3 regions of the Caldimonas sp. KR1-144 genome follow, and region 1 is predicted to be linked to each of the others. Evidence: predicted binding sites of a transcription regulator. Region 1 holds the regulator's gene; each other region holds the start of a gene.
The links. Region 1 encodes LexA, which represses DNA repair genes until DNA is damaged. Its sites were predicted from a motif close to ACTGTATNNNNATACAGT; they were not measured.
Positions count from the first base shown of each region.

Region 1 (5,623 bases):
CCACGACCGGACAGACGACCTGGATGGAAACCTACCGGCATGCCGAAGGCGTCGATGCCGCGCTCGAGGCGGCCATCGACGCCGCTGCGCAGTCCGCGTTGCAGGGCCTGGGCGCCGGCGAGCGCCATGTCGAGCGCTTCGCGCCATGTGTCTCGTAGCGCTGGCCGTCGGCGCCAGCGGGCGCTTTCCCTTCGTGCTGGCATCCAATCGCGACGAGTTCTACGACCGCGACGCCGCACCGCTCGACTGGTGGACGCCCGAGGGCGGTTCGGTCGAGCTGCTGGGCGGGCGCGACCTGCGCGCCGGCGGCACCTGGCTCGGGCTTTCGGCCGCCGGCCGGCTCGCCTTCGTCACCAATGTGCGCGACCCTTCGTCGCTGGACCCGACCGCGCGGTCGCGCGGCGAGCTGGTGACGCGATGGATCGAGGGCGACCCCGCCGCCGACGCACGCGGCTGGTGGTCGGGCTTCGATCCCAGCCGCTACAACGGCTTCAATCTGATCGCTGGCGACGCCGCGCGCGGCGAGCTGTTCTGGGCCGGCCGCGACCGCCACGGCGCGCACGGCCCGGTGCCGCTGGCGCGCGGCATCCATGGTGTCTCGAATGCCGCGCTCGACACGCCGTGGCCGAAGGTGAAGCGGCTCAAGTCGCGCCTGTCGGAGGCGATGTCCTCGGCCGTCGAGCTCGATGCGTTGGCCGCTTCGCTGTTCGAGGCGCTGGCCGATGCCCGCATCGCGCCCGACGCCGAGCTGCCCCGCACCGGCGTGCCGCAGGAGGTCGAGCGCTGGTTGTCGGCTGCCTTCATCCGCTCGCCCGACGGCCGCTACGGCACGCGCTGTTCCACGCTGGTGATCACCGAGCGCGGCGCCGACGGTCTGGCGACGCACGTGATCGAACGCAGCCACGCGCCCGGCACGCCGGCCGAGCGCCACATGACGATCGGCGCCTGGCCCGAGCCTCAGGCCGGCGCCGAGCGCAGGCCGTAGGCCTTGCCGTCGAGGAACAGGAACTCGACGCGGATCACCGGCGGCCCCTGCTCGCCCGGGCTGGCGTAGCCGACCAGCGAGATCGGGTCGCCGACCTTGGGCGCGCGCACCTGCCAGGCCTCCATGCGAAACAGCGGCGCGAGCTCGATGGTCCAGCGCGGCACGCTGCGCTTGGGCAGCTCGGCCTTGGACAGGATGGACGGCGCATCGACGCTGGCGCTTTGCGGCGGGACCGTGCGCCGAGCCAGATCGGCAGGCAGCGCGAGGCCGGCCTTGGGCTCGACTGCGATCGATGCGTGCGGGTTGCCCCAGCTCACGCTGGCGACCTTGCCCTCGAGGTACAGCGGGCGCGATGTATCGAAACCGCTCCAGCCGTGATGGGCCAGCACGGGGTGCGAGCGCAGCGCGGGCACCGCGAAGCCGGCGGCGAACTTGATGTAGGAACGACGCTTGAGTTGCAGCATGACAGGCACTCCGCGGCCACCGAAGCCGCAACCCTAGCGCAGCGCGGCCGCGCCGTCAGCCGGGTTCGCCAAGCAACCTCAGCAGCAACTCGACGCGGGCCTGCCACGGCGTCATCGACACCGTCTTGAAGCCGCCCTCGCCCGCCGCGATGGCCGGACCGCGCGCGACGCGGCTGCAGACCAGCACGACAACGCCGCGCGACTGCGCCCGTGCCAGCGCAGTCTCGAGGCCGCCGTGCAAGCTCGCGTTGCCCGTGCCGGCGACCACCAGCCCGCGCAGCGGCCGGCTGTGCTGGGCCAGCAGCGCGTCGACGATCGCGCCGTCCGCCCCGGCGTGGCTGGCAACGATCTCCACGCGCGGCCAGCGCGAAGCCTCGCGCCCGATGCGCGCCAGGCCCAGCGGCTCGCCGGCCGGCGGACAGGCCGCATGCCAGATCACGCGCCCGGCGGCGACGCTCGCCAGCGGCCCGGCATCGCCTGCGTCGAAGGCGTCCAGCGCGTAGGTGTGCGTCTTGCGCAGGCCGGCAACGGGCCAGACCCTGCCGGCCACGACCGCGAGCACGCCGTGCGCGCCGGGCTGCGAGGCCACGGTCACGGCATCGAGCAGGTTCTGCGGGCCGTCCGCCTGGATCGATGTGGCCGGCCGCATGGCCGCGGTGAAGACGACCGGCTTGCCAGCCGGCGCCAGCACGCGCGCCACCAGCCAGGCGGTCTCCTCGAGCGTGTCGGTGCCGTGCGTGACGACGATGCCTTGCACCTCGCCGCGCTCGAGGTGGTGCGCGATGCGCGCGGCGATCGCCTGCCAGGCCTCGATGCCCATGTCCTTGCTATCGACCTGAGCCGCCTGCTCCGACTCGATCGGCCACGCGGCCAGGGCCGGCACGCCGGCGATCAGCTCCGCGATGCCGCGTTGCGCGGCGCGGTAGCCCACGGCGTCGGTGGCCTGCCCGGCCGTGCCGGCAATCGTGCCGCCGGTGCCGATGACGACGAGGCGCTTCGCGGGCGAAGCAACGGAAGGGCTTGGCAGGTTCATCGAAGCTGGATAAAAATACAGATACTGGATAAATCGCCAGCCGCCTCACAGGCAAGCCGGCCAAACACCATGGATGACGCGCCCAAGCTCACCGCCCGCCAGCAGCAGATCCTCGAGCTGATCGAAAGCACGATCGAGCGCACCGGCGCACCGCCGACGCGCGCCGAGATCGCCGCCGAGCTGGGCTTTCGTTCGCCCAATGCGGCCGAGGAGCATCTGCAGGCCTTGGCGCGCAAGGGTGTGATCGAACTGGTCGGCGGCACGTCGCGCGGCATCCGTCTGCAGTCTGACACATTGCGCTCGCTGCACGCCTCGCGCCTCTCGGGCCTGGGCCGCCAGTTCGCGCTGCCGCTGCCCAGTCTCGCGCAGCTCGCGTTGCCGCTGGTCGGCCGCGTTGCGGCCGGCAGCCCGCTGCTCGCGCAAGAACACATCGACCAGACCTACAACGTCGAAGCCAGCCTGTTCCCGCGCAAGCCCGACTTCCTGCTCAAGGTGCGCGGCATGAGCATGCGCGACGCCGGCATCCTCGACGGCGACCTGCTCGCGGTGCAGCGCGCGCGCGAGGCCAAGAACGGCCAGATCGTCGTCGCGCGGCTCGGCGACGAGGTCACGGTCAAGCGCTTTCGCCGCACCAAGTCGGGCATCGAGCTGATCCCCGAGAACCCCGACTTCGAGGTGATCCATGTCACCGAGAACAGCGGGCCGTTCGAGCTCGAGGGCCTGGCCGTGGGCCTGATCCGCAACACCATGCTGATGTGAGCCCGCGATGAAAGCCGCCACCGCGCAGGATTGCCAGCGCCTCGAGCAGATCCCCAACATCGGGCGCTCGCTGGCGGCAGATCTGCGGCGCATCGGCATCGAAAGGCCGGCGGACCTGCGCGGGCGCGACGGCTTTGCGCTCTATGAAGCCCTGTGCGCCGCCACCGGCCAGCGCCAGGACCCGTGCGTGCTCGACACCTTTCTCGCCGCCACCGACTTCATGGCCGGTGCGCCGGCCAAACCCTGGTGGGACTACACGGCCGCGCGCAAAGCGAAGTGGGGGCAGGTTCGCGAACTGCCTCACGGCGCACTGCGAAAACCGGTCCACGGCAGCGGCTGACTTCCGGTTCTCTCTTTCCCGGCCGCCCGCGGGTGGCGGGCATGGGCGCACAAGACCGGCGCCCTTCCCGCGGTGCGGCCTTCGCAACCAATCCTGCCGAGCCTCGTTCAGGAGATTCGGACATGATGATCACGACCCTCACGGCGTCGATCGCGATGCACCAGTACCACGCTTGGTGGCAGCCGGTGCAGCGCTGGTTGCGCGGCGCCCTTCAGCGTCCGCAGGCGCAGACCGACGTTGCTGGGCAGCCCGCGCCGGCATGCATCCGCGTGCGGCATCGCGCGGCGTTTGCCGGCCGCTCGCCGGCTGCGGTGCGACCGGCTGCCCTGACGCCCTTCGTGAGCCGCAAGGCCGAGGCGCCACGCCGCCGGGCCTTCGTGCGCTTCGATCCCAGCGACCACCGTCGCGCGGTGATCGGCGGCTCGTTCGCCGAGGTCTGCGCCGCACTCGAGCGGCTGGAGGCGCAGAGCCACTGAGCTCGCAATCCACCAGGAACGACAAAGGGGCGCCGTGGCGCCCCGTTTCTTTTCCCATGCCACCGCAAGGCGGCGAGGCTCAACCCATGTGCAGGCCGCCATTGCAGGAGAAATCGGCGCCGGTCGTGAAGCCGGACTCATCGCTCGCCAGCCAGGCGACGATCGAGGCGATCTCCTCCGGCGTGCCCAGGCGCTTGACCGGGATGGTCGCGATGATCTTGTCGAGCACGTCCTGGCGGATCGCCTTGACCATGTCGGTGGCGATGTAGCCCGGGCTGATGGTGTTCACGGTCACGCCCTTGCTGGCCACTTCCTGCGCCAGGGCCATCGTGAAGCCATGCATGCCGGCCTTGGCCGCCGAGTAGTTGGTCTGGCCGAACTGGCCCTTCTCGCCGTTGACCGAGCTGATGTTGATGACGCGGCCCCAGCCCTTGTCGAGCATGCCGTCGATCACCTGCTTGGTGACGTTGAACATGCTGTCCAGGTTGGTCGACATCACCGCGTCCCAGTCGGCCTTGCTCATCTTGCGGAACTGGCCGTCGCGCGTGATGCCGGCGTTGTTGACCAGCACGTCCACTGTGCCGTGCTCGGCCTTGACCTTTTCGAAGGCCTCGACGGTCGAGTCCCAGTCGGCCACGTTGCCGACCGAGGCGAAAAACTCGTAGCCCAGGGCCTTCTGCTCGTCGAGCCACTTCTTGAAGTCCCGGCTCGGGCCGCAGCCGGCGATGACCTTGAAGCCCTCCTTGTGCAGACGCTGGCACATCGAGGTGCCGATGCCGCCCATGCCTCCAGTCACGTAGGCCAGCTTGCCTTTTCCTGCGCTCATGTCTCTTGCTCCCGTCGTTGTCTCAACTGCAGTGGTGTCTGCGTCTGTAGGCTGACCGGCCGATGTCGGCCGGTCAAGCGGGTTCGCACCGAGTCAGCGCTCGACCGTCAGCGCCACGCCCATGCCGCCGCCAATGCACAGCGAGGCGATGCCCTTCTTCGCGTCGCGGCGCTGCATCTCGTGCAGCAGCGTCACGAGGATGCGGCAGCCCGAGGCGCCGATCGGGTGGCCGATCGCGATCGCGCCGCCGTTGACGTTGACCTTGCTGGTGTCCCAGCCCATCTCGTTGTTGACCGCGCAGGCCTGGGCCGCGAAGGCCTCGTTGATCTCGAGCAGGTCCAGGTCGGCCGCCTTCCAGCCCGCCCGCTTGAGCGCCATCGTCGAGGCCGGCACCGGGCCCATGCCCATGTAGGCGGGGTCGAGGCCGGCGCTCGCGTACGAGGCGATGCGCGCCAGCGGCTTGAGGCCGAGCCTGTCGGCCGTGGCCGCGCTCATCACCACCACGCCGGCCGCGCCGTCATTGATGCCCGAGGCATTGCCCGCGGTCACGCCGCCGGCCTTGTCGAAGGCCGGCTTCAGGCCCGCCAGCGCTTCGGCCGTGCTCTTGCGATTGATGAACTCGTCGGCCGCGAAGACGATTGGCTCGCCCTTTTTCTGCGGGATCGTGAAGGGCACGATCTCGTCCTTGAACCTGCCGGCGTCCTGCGCCGCGGCGGCCTTCTGCTGCGAGGCCAGCGCGA
Region 1 covers NZ_JBMSEE010000004.1:234,487-240,109, forward strand. The annotation lists gene ACO2TI_RS11550 (DUF4936 family protein) at 1-158, shown strand, start outside; gene ACO2TI_RS11555 (NRDE family protein) at 146-985, shown strand; gene ACO2TI_RS11560 (DUF6152 family protein) at 958-1,449, opposite strand; gene ACO2TI_RS11565 (asparaginase) at 1,505-2,482, opposite strand; gene lexA (transcriptional repressor LexA) at 2,552-3,241, shown strand; gene ACO2TI_RS11575 (helix-hairpin-helix domain-containing protein) at 3,249-3,581, shown strand; gene ACO2TI_RS11580 (hypothetical protein) at 3,704-4,057, shown strand; gene phbB (acetoacetyl-CoA reductase) at 4,137-4,883, opposite strand; gene ACO2TI_RS11590 (acetyl-CoA C-acetyltransferase) at 4,977-5,623, opposite strand, start outside.

Region 2 (5,623 bases), on a different contig from region 1:
CGTGAACTCGCTGCCGACGACGAGCTTGATCGGCGCTGGCGCTTCGGGGTTCTTCTTGCGCGCCGCCGCGTGGAGCTCGCGCGCTTGCTCATGCGCGCGCACGACGCCGGCGAACGAGCACTCGTCGGTGAGCGCGATCGCCGCGTAGCCGAGCTGCGCGGCGCGCTCGACCAGCTCGCCGGGATGCGAGGCACCGGTCAGGAAGCTGAAGTTCGAGCGGCAGTGCAGCTCGGCGTAATCGGGCAAGGCGGGGGAAGACATCGCCTTCTCATCCGAACCAGCCATGGAGGAACCAGCCGCAACCGCCGGCCGGCGCGGGTTCGCGGCGATGTTCGCGAAAGATCCAGCACAGCCGGTGGTCGGCGCTGGCGGCGACGTGGTAGTCGCGCCGCACCGGCGCGCCGTCGAACCAGCCCGACTCGATGCGCTCGGGCCGCGAGCACAGCGCCAGCGGCGCGCCGTCGTACAGCGGCTGGTCGCCGTGCCCGGCCGGAAGCGGCAGCGGCTCGCGCAGCAGCCACAGCGGCCGCGGCGGCGTGATCGCGAGGGCAGGCGACGGCGGCAGGGCGGCGGCGGCGGGCAGCACCGCGTCGGCGTGCTCGGGGCGATGGTCGGCGCGCAGCGCGAACCGGCTCACGCGCTCGTTGCCGAGCCGCGCGCGCAGCCGGTCGAGCAGGGTCGGCAGGTCGCCGGCCGCGGGCCGGTCGTCGAGCAGCAAATGACCTTCGATGCCGGCCAGCGGCTGCGCCTCGTCGAGCACCAGCCGCAAGGCGTAGACCGGCGCGGCCAGCGTGTGGCGCGCCAGTCGTTCGCGCAACAAGACGAGCAGCTGGGCGGCGTCGCGCGAAGGCTGGCCGAGCTCGATCGACAACGTGCTGTCCGGGCGCGCGCGCCGACCGTGTTCGTGCTGCATCTGCAGCGTGAAACGCCGGGCGGCCAGCCAATGCCGCGAGAGCCAGCCGGCCAGCGGCAGCAGCAGGCGCTCGGCGGCCTGCGCGAGCGTGGCGGCGTCGTCGGCGCGTTGCATCAACTCCAGCGCGAGCGCGAAGCGAGGCGGCGGCTCGAACCAGCGGCGCGCGTCGGGCGATTCCCCGTAGGCGCGATCGAGCGCGTCGAGCAGGGCGCGGGCACCGCGGCGTTGCAGGCCGGCGCGCGGCAGCGCTCGCACCGCATCGAGCCGGCGCGCGCCGATACCTTCGAACAGCTCGGCCAGGGCTGCAGGCTGGCCCAGCAGGTTCAGCACCAGCGGTGTGGGCAGGAGGTCGAGCCGGCGCGCCGTGCTGTCGGCGCGCAGCGCGCGGCGCCGGCGCTGCGGCGCGCGCGCCAGCAAGTGGGCAGCGGTGGCGGTGGGCGCCACGCCGATCACCGCGCTGGCGCCTTGCGCATGCACGAGACGCTGCGCCCGCCGCAGCAGGCGCCGCACGCCGCCGAACAGGCGCAGCGAGGCCTGTACTTCGAGCAGCACGCCGTCGGACTCGGGCAGCAGATGGGGCGTCAGCGCCGACAGCGACAGCGTCAGCGCTTCGACGAACGCGGCCTCGCGCGCCGCGTCGCGCGGCAGCTGCAGCACCTCGGGTGCGAGCGCGGCGGCGACGGCAGCGCCCATGCCGGCCTGCACGCCTTTCGCCTGGGCCGCCTCGTCGGCGGCGAGCACGCGGCGCTCGACCACGACGCAGCGCCCGGGCATCGCATCGGCGAGCGCCTTCGGCAGCCAGGGCAAGGCCTCAAGCGGCAGCTGCGGCAGCCAGACCGAGACCCACAACACCGGCGTTCTCCCGGGCATCCCTTGCGATGACAGGCATGGCGCTGCGCGGGCGCAGCCTCGCATGACGTGGCAGCGGCAGCGCGAGCCGCAGGGCCTGCGCCTGCGGAGGGCCGCGCCGCTTGAACACCTCGACGCGCAGCTGCCCGGGCGCCTCGGGCGCCAGCGCCAGGCGCAGCGGCGCTGGCGATGCGCGTTCGCGGGCGCTTTGCGGACGCAGCAACAGCAGGGGGCAGCCGGATTCGAGCGCTCCCAGGTGCAGCCGGCGCAGCGTCTCGGGCCGCAGCGGCGCCGCGTCGTGCCACCACAGCAGCACCCAGCCGCAGGCGCGTGAGCGCAGCGCCTGCTCGGCGGCCCAGCTCGCATCGCGACCGGGCTCGGCATCGACCCAGACCAGCCGCTCCAGCGCCAGGCCGAGCGCACGCCAGGCGGGGCCATAGGGCCGCCAGGGCGGCGCGATGCACAGCAGCGGTTGCGTGCCGGCGCGCAGTGCCGGCGCCAGCAAGGGCAGCTCGCCGCCACCCGGCGCGGGGCTGAGCAACTCGGTCAGCCCGGCCAGCGGCCAGCCGCCTCCGGGCAGCTCGGCATCGAGTGCGGCAAAGCCGGTGGCCGCGACCGGGGTGTCCACCTCGGCCAGGCGGTCGGCATGCCACAGCGGCAGGCCGGCGCCGGCGAAGGCGCGTGCGAGCGAAGCAAAGGAGGGCATGGGGCCGCGGGAACATCGAAGCGGGGGGCAGGAATGATACTGTATATAAACACAGGTGTTGGGCTGTCTGCCGCAAGCGCAGTGGGCGCGCCATCCCTTTTTCTAGCGGCTTGGCGCCGTGCCGCCCGCGGACAAGACTCGCCCCAGCCGCCGACCCGCGCGGCCCATGAGGAAGGGACGTTTCCATGCGCTTTGCCATTGCCGCGCCAGCCGGCGCACTCGCCTTGCTGCTCGCCGCGCTGCCGCCGGCGTTCGCGGCCTCCGACAAGGACACCGACGACGACCGCGCCCAGGCCGAACTGAAGGCCCAGATCGGCGAGACCGACGACGACCACGGCCCGGCCTTCCACTTCCAGGGCAAGACCTATCCCAACAAGAAGGCCTTCATCGACAGTGGCGCGCGCTGCTCGACCCGCCACGTCACCGACGCCGAGCAGCGCCTGCACAAGGCCGAGCACGACAACTTTCGCAAGGCACGCGGCCTCGACGTGCTGGGCTTCGCGCGAGCGGCCGGTTCGGTCAACGTGCCGGTCTACGTGCACGTGATCAACAAGGGCAGCGGCATCGCCAACGGCGACGTGCCGCAAAACCAGATCGACCAGCAGATCAGCGTCCTCAACGCGGCCTACAACGGCTCGCCGTTTCGCTTCGTGCTGGCCGGCGTGACCCGCACCACCAACGCCACCTGGTACACGATGACGCCGGGTTCCAGCGCCGAGACGCAGGCCAAGAACGCGCTGCGCGTGGGCGGCCCGGGCACGCTGAACATCTACTCGGCCAACATCGGCCAGGGCCTGCTGGGCTGGGCGACCTTCCCGCAGGACTACGCGCGCGACCCCAAGGACGACGGCGTCGTGGTGCTGTTCTCGTCGCTGCCCGGCGGCACGGCAGCGCCCTACAACCTGGGCGACACCGCGACGCACGAGGTCGGCCACTGGCTGGGCCTGTACCACACCTTCCAGGGCGGCTGCTCGGCCAACAACGACCAGGTGAGCGACACGGCGGCCGAGAAGTCCGCGGCCTTCGGCTGCCCGACCGGCCGCGACTCCTGCGCCGGCAAGAAGTACCCAGGCCCGGACCCGATCACCAACTTCATGGACTACACCGACGACGCCTGCATGTTCCAGTTCTCGACGCTGCAGGCCTCGCGCATGGACTCGCTGCACCTGCAGTACCGCGCCACGCCCTGAGGCGACGCCGATCGCCATGAGAAACGGCGCCCGAGGGCGCCGTTTTCGTTGGAGATGCCTAAAGCGCGCGTCAGAGCACTTCGGAGGCGTAGTCCGCCAGCCGCGAGCGTTCGCCGCGCGCGAGCATCAGGTGGCCCGAGTGCGGCCAGCCCTTGAAGCGGTCCACGGCGAAGGTCAGGCCCGACGAGCCTTCGGTGAGGTAGGGCGTGTCGATCTGCGCCAGGTTGCCCAGACAGACGATCTTGGTGCCCGGGCCGGCGCGCGTGATCAGCGTCTTCATCTGCTTGGGCGTGAGGTTCTGCGCCTCGTCGATGATGACGTACTTGTTGAGGAAGGTGCGCCCGCGCATGAAGTTCAGGCTCTTGATCTTGATCTTGCTGCGCACGAGGTCGTTGGTCGCCGCGCGGCCCCATTCGCCGGCGCCGGTGTCGTTGCGGGCGAGCACCTCGAGGTTGTCGTCGAGCGCGCCCATCCATGGGCCCATCTTTTCTTCCTCGGTGCCGGGCAGGAAGCCGATGTCCTCGCCCACCGGTACCGTCACGCGGGTGACGATGATCTCGGTGTAGCGGCGCTCGTCGAGCACCTGCGACAGGCCGGCGGCCAGCGTCATCAGGGTCTTGCCGGTGCCGGCGGTGCCGGTCAGCGTGATGAAGTCGCAGTCCGGGTCCATCAGCAGGTTGAGCGCGAAGTTCTGCTCGCGGTTGCGCGAGGTCACGCCCCACACGGCGTTCTTGTTGTGGGAGTAGTCCTTCAGCGTCTTGAGCACCGCGGTCTTGCCGGTGATCTCGGTGACCTTGGCGTACAGCGGCGCGGCGCCCGGCGTCTCGAGGTAGACGAACTGGTTGATCATCAGCGCCGGCACCAGCGGTCCGGCGATGCGGTAGAACGTGGCGCCGCCTTGCTGCCAGCTCTCCATCGTCTTGCCGTGGCGCTCCCAGAAGTCGGAAGGCAGCGGCAGCACGCCGGTGTAGAGCAGGTCGCCGTCCTCGAGCGTCTTGTCGTTGAAGTAGTCCTCGGCGGCCAGGCCCAGCGCACGCGCCTTGATGCGCATGTTGATGTCCTTGGACACCAGCACGACTTCGCGGCCGGCATGCTGTTCGCGCAGGCTTTGCACGACGCCCAGGATCTGGTTGTCGGCCTTGCCCTGCGGCAGCCCGGCGGGCAGCTTGGCGTCGATCAGCTGGGTCTGGAAGAACAGCTTGCCGCCGGCTTCCTTGTGGCCGGTCTTGGCCAGCGGGATGCCGGCGTGCGGATCGAGCTTGCCGCTGTCGGCGGCCAGGGCGTCGAGCTCACGGCTGACCTGGCGCACGTTGCGCGAGACCTCGCTCATGCCCTTCTTGTGGCCGTCGAGCTCCTCGAGCGTGATCATCGGCAGGTAGATGTCGTGCTCCTCGAAGCGGAACAGCGACGTCGGGTCGTGCATCAGCACGTTGGTGTCGAGCACGAACAGTTTGGCCGGACCGCTGGCGCGCGGTTTGCGCGGCTTGGGCTCGGGCGCCTTGACGGCGGCCGCGCGAGCGGCCGGCGGCACGGGCAGCGGGGCACGCGCGGTGGGCGCGGTCGCGGGCTGCGGGTCGTAGAGGTCCAGCGTGCCAGTGGGCGTACTGTCGCTGTCGGCTGCGGGCTGGGATCGGGCGGCGAGGCGTTTGCCCGGTTTGGGGGCCGCCTGGGATTCGAAGTCGCGGTCGCTGAGTAGGGTGGCTTTCTTGGTGGGGGGCTTCGGCAGTGGCATGGACTTCTTCGGTCAGGGGGCTCGGGGAACGGCCGTGCTCAGGCGCTCCAGGGGCATCGTGGAGGCGCAAAAGCAAAAAGCCGCACAGTCACCTGTGCGGCTTTCTTGTCGGATGCGAAGAGGGATTCACTCCCGTGCATGCAGACCATTATGCACATCGTCGGCGGGCCCGCCAGTGACGAACCCATGACGCATGTGGTGCAGGCCCGACGCCCGCCGCGGCCTCAGGCCGC
Region 2 covers NZ_JBMSEE010000001.1:63,379-69,001, reverse strand. The annotation lists gene ACO2TI_RS00345 (error-prone DNA polymerase) at 1-261, opposite strand, end outside; gene ACO2TI_RS00340 (Y-family DNA polymerase) at 269-1,765, opposite strand; gene imuA (translesion DNA synthesis-associated protein ImuA) at 1,725-2,468, opposite strand; gene ACO2TI_RS00330 (zinc metalloprotease) at 2,654-3,658, shown strand; gene ACO2TI_RS00325 (PhoH family protein) at 3,729-5,390, opposite strand; gene ACO2TI_RS00320 (peroxiredoxin) at 5,615-5,623, opposite strand, start outside.
Region 2: a site for LexA is predicted at 2,507-2,524, ahead of imuA (translesion DNA synthesis-associated protein ImuA). Genes of this name have one in related genera too.

Region 3 (5,623 bases), on a different contig from region 1:
TTGGGGTCTTCGCCGTCAGGTTGGGCGGGCGCCGCCGGCGGCTGCGAGGCCGGCGCCGGTGCGGCCGCGAAGCGCAGCGTGAACTTGGCGCCCGGCCGCGCGCTGCCGGGGTGGGCTTCCTCGAGCGTCAACTCGACGCCGTGCTGGCGCGCGATCTCGGCCACGATGGCCAGGCCGAGGCCGGAGCCGTCGACATCGGTGCCGAGCGCGCGGTAGAACGGCTGGAACACCAGCTCGCGCTCGCCCGCCGGGATGCCGGGGCCGTCGTCCTCGACCTGCAGCACGACGACCTGGCCGAACGGATCGTCGATCACGCGCACCGTGACCGTGCCCCCGGCGCGCGTGTACTTCAACGCGTTGTCGACCAGGTTGCGGATGAGCTCGCGCAGCAGCAGCGGCTGGCCCAGCACGCGCGCGCCCGCCTGGCGCGCCTGCGGGCCCGGGCCTTCGTAGCCGAGGTCGATCTGCCGCTCGAGCGCGCGCGGCACGAAGTCGCGCACCACGTCGGTGGCGAGCTGCGCGAGGTTGACCTCGTGGCGCTGCGTCACCAGCTCGCGGTCCTCGGCGCGCGCCATCGCGAGCAGCTGGTTGACCATGTGCGCCGCGCGCTGGCTCGCCAGCGCGATCTGCTGCAGCGAGCGCTTGACGGCCTCGGGGTCGCGCTCGCCGGCATCGATTTCGCGCTGCGCCAGCTCGGCCTGCATGCGCAGCCCGGCCAGCGGCGTCTTCATCTGATGCGCGGCGTCGGCGAGGAAGCGCTTTTGCGTGACGATCGAACGATCGAGCCGGCCGAGCAGGTCGTTGATCGCGCGCACCAGCGGCGAGACCTCCTCCGGGGCCTCGCGCTCGTCGATCGGGCTGAGGTCGTCGGCGCGGCGGCGTCGGATGCGCTGCTGCAGTTCGCCCAGCGGCGCGATGCCGCGCGCCAAGGCCAGCCACACCAGCAGCACCGCGATCGGCAGAATCACGAACTGCGGCAGGATCACGCCCTTGATGATCTCGGTGGCCAGGCGCGAGCGCTTGCCCAGCGTCTCGGCCATCTGCACCAGCACCGGCTTGCCGCCGGGTGGCAGGCCGGGCAGGTCGACCCACAGGTAGGCCACGCGCACCGGCTCGCCGTGCATCTCGTCGTCGCGAAAGCGCAGCTCGCCCGGCGGCACGCGTTCGTCGTCGGGCGGCACCGGCAGCGAGCGGTCGCCGCTGACGAACTCGCCGCGCAGGCCCAGCACCTGGTAATAAATGTCGTCGGCCTCGTCGGCGCGCAGCAGGTTGGCCGCGGTGGCCGGCAGCACGAAGATCAGCTTCGGCTGCGCCGCCTCGCCCTTGCTGCCGACCTCGGTCGGCGCGAGCACGATCTGCTGCGCCAGCGTGCGCGTGCGCTCGCCGAGCGCGCGGTCATAGGGGTGGTTGGCGATGCCCTGCGCGACCAGCCAGGTCAGCGCGATGCTCATCGGCCACAGCAGCAGCAGCGGCGCGAGCATCCAGTCGAGGATCTCGCCGAACAGCGAACGCTGTTCCGGGGGGCGCTTGATCAGCATCGCGGCGCGAGCTTATCCGCGCCGCCGTCGCGCGAGCAGGCTCAAGAGGGGATTTTCTCGAGGCAGTAGCCCAGCCCTCGCACCGTGGCGATGCGCACCGGCCCCTGCTCGATCTTCTTGCGCAGCCGGTGGATGTAGACCTCGATCGCGTTGTTGCTGACCTCGTCGCCCCACTCGCACAGGCGTTCCACGAGCTGGTCCTTGCTGACCAGGCGTCCGGCGCGCTGCAGCAGCACCTCCAGCAGGGACAGCTCGCGCGCCGACAGCTCGACCATCTGGTCGTTGAGGTAGGCCACGCGGCCGGTGGCGTCGAAGCTCAGCGGGCCGTGCTTGATGATCGTCGAGGCCGTGCCCAGGCCGCGGCGCGTGAGCGCGCGTACGCGCGCCTCGAGTTCGGCCAGCGCGAAGGGCTTGGCCATGTAGTCGTCGGCTCCGAGGTCCAGGCCCTTGACGCGCTGCTCGACACTGTCGGCGGCGGTGAGGATCAGCACCGGCACGCTGGCGCCGCGGCCGCGCAGCTTGCGCAGCACCTCCAGGCCATTCATCTTGGGCAGGCCCAGGTCGAGGATCACGAGGTCGAACTCGTGCGACGAAAGCGCGGCGTCGGCTTCGCTGCCCGAGCCGACCTGGTCGACCGCGTAGCCGCCCTTGCGCAACGTGCGCAGCAGGCCGTCGGCCAGGACCTGGTCGTCTTCGGCAATCAGGATTCGCATGCTTGTCTCCTCGCAGCGCCGGCTCTCGGGGGCCGGCGGCGGTATGTCTTCATTGTAGGGAGAGGGTCTGCGTTGGCGAGAAAACCACTGGACAAACATCCAGCCTGAGCAATAATCCAGTCCCAGCCGATCGAACCGGAGACCCGCTGCATGGACGCCCCCGTCAAAGCCCTGAACACCGAAAAAGCCAAGGCCCTGCAGGCCGCCCTCGCCCAGATCGAGAAGCAGTTCGGCAAGGGCTCGATCATGCGGCTCGGCGAAGGCGAGGTCATTGAGGAAGTTCAAGTCGTCTCGACCGGCTCGCTGGGTCTGGACATCGCGCTGGGCGTCGGTGGCCTGCCGCGCGGCCGCGTCGTCGAGATCTACGGCCCGGAGTCCTCGGGCAAGACGACGCTGACGCTGCAGGTCATCGCCGAGATGCAAAAGCTCGGCGGCACCTGCGCCTTCATCGACGCCGAGCACGCGCTCGACGTGCAATACGCGCAAAAGCTCGGCGTGACGCTGTCGGACCTGCTGATCAGCCAGCCCGACACCGGCGAGCAGGCGCTCGAGATCGTCGACGCCCTGGTGCGCTCGGGCTCGGTTGACCTCATCGTCGTCGACTCGGTCGCCGCGCTCACGCCCAAGGCCGAACTCGAAGGCGAAATGGGCGACTCCCTGCCCGGCCTGCAGGCCCGGCTGATGAGCCAGGCGCTGCGCAAGCTCACCGCGACGATCAAGAAGACCAACTGCATGGTGGTCTTCATCAACCAGATCCGCATGAAGATCGGCGTGATGTTCGGCAGCCCCGAAACCACGACCGGCGGCAACGCCCTGAAGTTCTACGCCTCGGTGCGCCTGGACATCCGTCGCATCGGCAGCATCAAGAAGGGCGAAGAGGTCATCGGCAACGAAACCAAGGTCAAGGTCGTCAAGAACAAGGTTTCGCCGCCGTTCAAGACGGCCGAGTTCGACATCCTGTTCGGCGAGGGGGTCTCGCGCGAGGGCGAGATCATCGACATGGGCGTCACCGCCCGCGTGATCGAGAAGTCGGGCGCCTGGTACGCCTACAACGGCGAGAAGATCGGCCAGGGCAAGGACAACGCCCGCGAGTTCCTGAAAGAGAACCCCGGCCTCGCGGTCGAGATCGAGAACAAGGTGCGCGAGTCGCTGGGCATTCCGCTGTTGCCTACTGACGCCGGTGCCGACGCACCGGCCGAAAAGCCGGCGCGCGGCAAGAAGGCGGCGGCCGAGGAGTAAGGCCGGCCTCGCAAGACCGGCCGGCCGCGCCGGCCGATCTCCCGCAGCGCCGGCTCCGAGCCGGCGCGCTTGTTTCTGCCCCTGTCCACGATGTCTCGCCGCCCACCGCCCACGCTCAAGGCCAAGGCGCTCGCGCTGATCGCACAGCGCGAGCACAGCCGCATCGAGCTGCGCCGCAAGCTGGCTCGGCATCGGCAAAAACTCGCTGAGCGCGCCCAGGCCAGTCTGCTCGAAGGCGTGGCACCGACTGTGCCGGTGCCCGAAGAAGGCGAGATCGACGCGCTGCTCGACTGGCTCGCGAGCAAGGACCTGCTGAGCACCGAACGCTTCGTCGAGACACGGGTGCAGGCGCGCGCCGCGCGCTTCGGCAATCTGCGCATCCGTCAGGAGCTCGCCCAGCACGGCATCGAGCTCGATCCAGAGACGGCTCAGCAGCTCAAGGCCAGCGAGGTCGCGCGTGCTCGCGCCGTGTGGCTCAAGCGCTTCGGGCAGCCGGCGCTCGATGCCGCTGGGCGTGCCAAGCAGATGCGCTTCCTGGCCGCGCGCGGCTTTGCCGCTGAGGTTGTGCGCCGCGTGGTCGGCGGGGTTGAGGACCCGACCTGATCAAGAGGTCACTTCAGCAGCGCCAGGGGCGGTTCACAGCCCCAGCATCAGCTTCAGGTTCTGCACCGCCGCGCCAGAAGCGCCCTTGCCGAGGTTGTCCAGCCGCGCGACCAGCAGGGCATGGCGCCGCGCAGCGTTGCCGTAGACCCGCAGCTCCAGGCGGTTGGTGTCATTGAGCGCTTCGGGCTCGAGCTTGCCACCCTCGGCCGCGACCTCCTGGGCCGGCACGACGCGCACGAACTCGCTGCCCGCATAGCGCTGGGCCAGTGCCGATTCCAGGTCGGTCGGTTGCGGTCGGCCGTTGAGCAGGTCGAGCTGCAGCGCCACCTGCACCAGCATGCCCTGGCGGAAGTTGCCGACGCTGGGCACGAAGATCGGTCGGCGCGTCAGCCGCCCGTACTGCTGCATCTCGGGCAGGTGCTTGTGCTCCAGGCCCAGGCCGTAGAGCTCGAACGGCGGTGCCGATCCGGCCTCGTAGGCCTCGATCATCGACCGTCCGCCGCCCGAGTAGCCGCTGACGGCGTGCACGGCGACGGGGTAGTCGGCGGGCAGAAGGCCGGCGTCGACCAACGGGCGGATCAGTGCGATCGCGCCGGTCGGGTAGCAGCCGGGGTTGGCCACGCGGCGCGAATCGGCGACCGCGCGCGCCTGCTCCCCGGTCAGCTCCGGAAAGCCGTAGACCCAGCCCGGCGCGACGCGGTGCGCGGTGCTGGCGTCGATGATGCGCGGCCCGCCGCCCGGCAGCGAGTCGGCCAGCGCAACCGATTCGCGCGCGGCATCGTCGTGAAGGCACAGCACGACCAGGTCGACGCCACGCATCAGCTCGCGCTTCGCGTCGGGGTTCTTGCGCTGCGCCGGATCGATGCTGACCAGCTCGATGCCAGGCATGCCGGCGAGGCGGTCGCGGATGCCCAGGCCGGTGGTGCCGGCCTCGCCGTCGATGAAGATGCGCGCGGGGGTACGGTTCATGGCGGGCTCGAAAGCGGGAGAAGCGGGCCGGAGGCGAGACCGGCATCGTAGCGCCCCAGACCCCGATTGGTGCGGCGCACCATGCTAAAGTCCGCGGGCTTTGCGCCCGGCGGCGCGGCGTCCCAGACAGTACCGCGCCCGATGGCCCTTCCCCCTGCCAGCCCGAATCGACAGTTGAAGCACCAGCGCTGCTTCGACGTCCAGGTCTTCGCGCGCGGCGATGGTCTGTGGGAAGTGGATGCGCGTCTCACCGACGTCAAGACGCGCGACCTGGCCACCGCCGGCGGCGTGCGCCCGGCCGGCGTGCCCTTGCATGAGATGCTGCTGCGCCTGGTGGTCGACACCGAGTTGACGATCCACGAGTCCGGCGCCGAAACCTACTGGATGCCCTACCCCGGCCAGTGCAACGATCACGGCGACGCCTACGGTCGGTTGGTCGGCCTGAATCTCCTGCGCGGATTTCGCGCCGCTCTCAAGGAGCGCCTCGGCGGCGTGCTCGGCTGCACCCACATCACCGAGCTGGCGCAGGTGCTGCCGACCGCGGTGATCCAGGCCTTCGCC
Region 3 covers NZ_JBMSEE010000005.1:106,155-111,777, reverse strand. The annotation lists gene ACO2TI_RS13265 (sensor histidine kinase) at 1-1,538, opposite strand, end outside; gene ACO2TI_RS13260 (response regulator) at 1,580-2,251, opposite strand; gene recA (recombinase RecA) at 2,402-3,490, shown strand; gene ACO2TI_RS13250 (RecX family transcriptional regulator) at 3,581-4,093, shown strand; gene argC (N-acetyl-gamma-glutamyl-phosphate reductase) at 4,127-5,062, opposite strand; gene ACO2TI_RS13240 (DUF2889 domain-containing protein) at 5,204-5,623, shown strand, end outside.
Region 3: a site for LexA is predicted at 2,338-2,355, ahead of recA (recombinase RecA). Genes of this name have one in related genera too.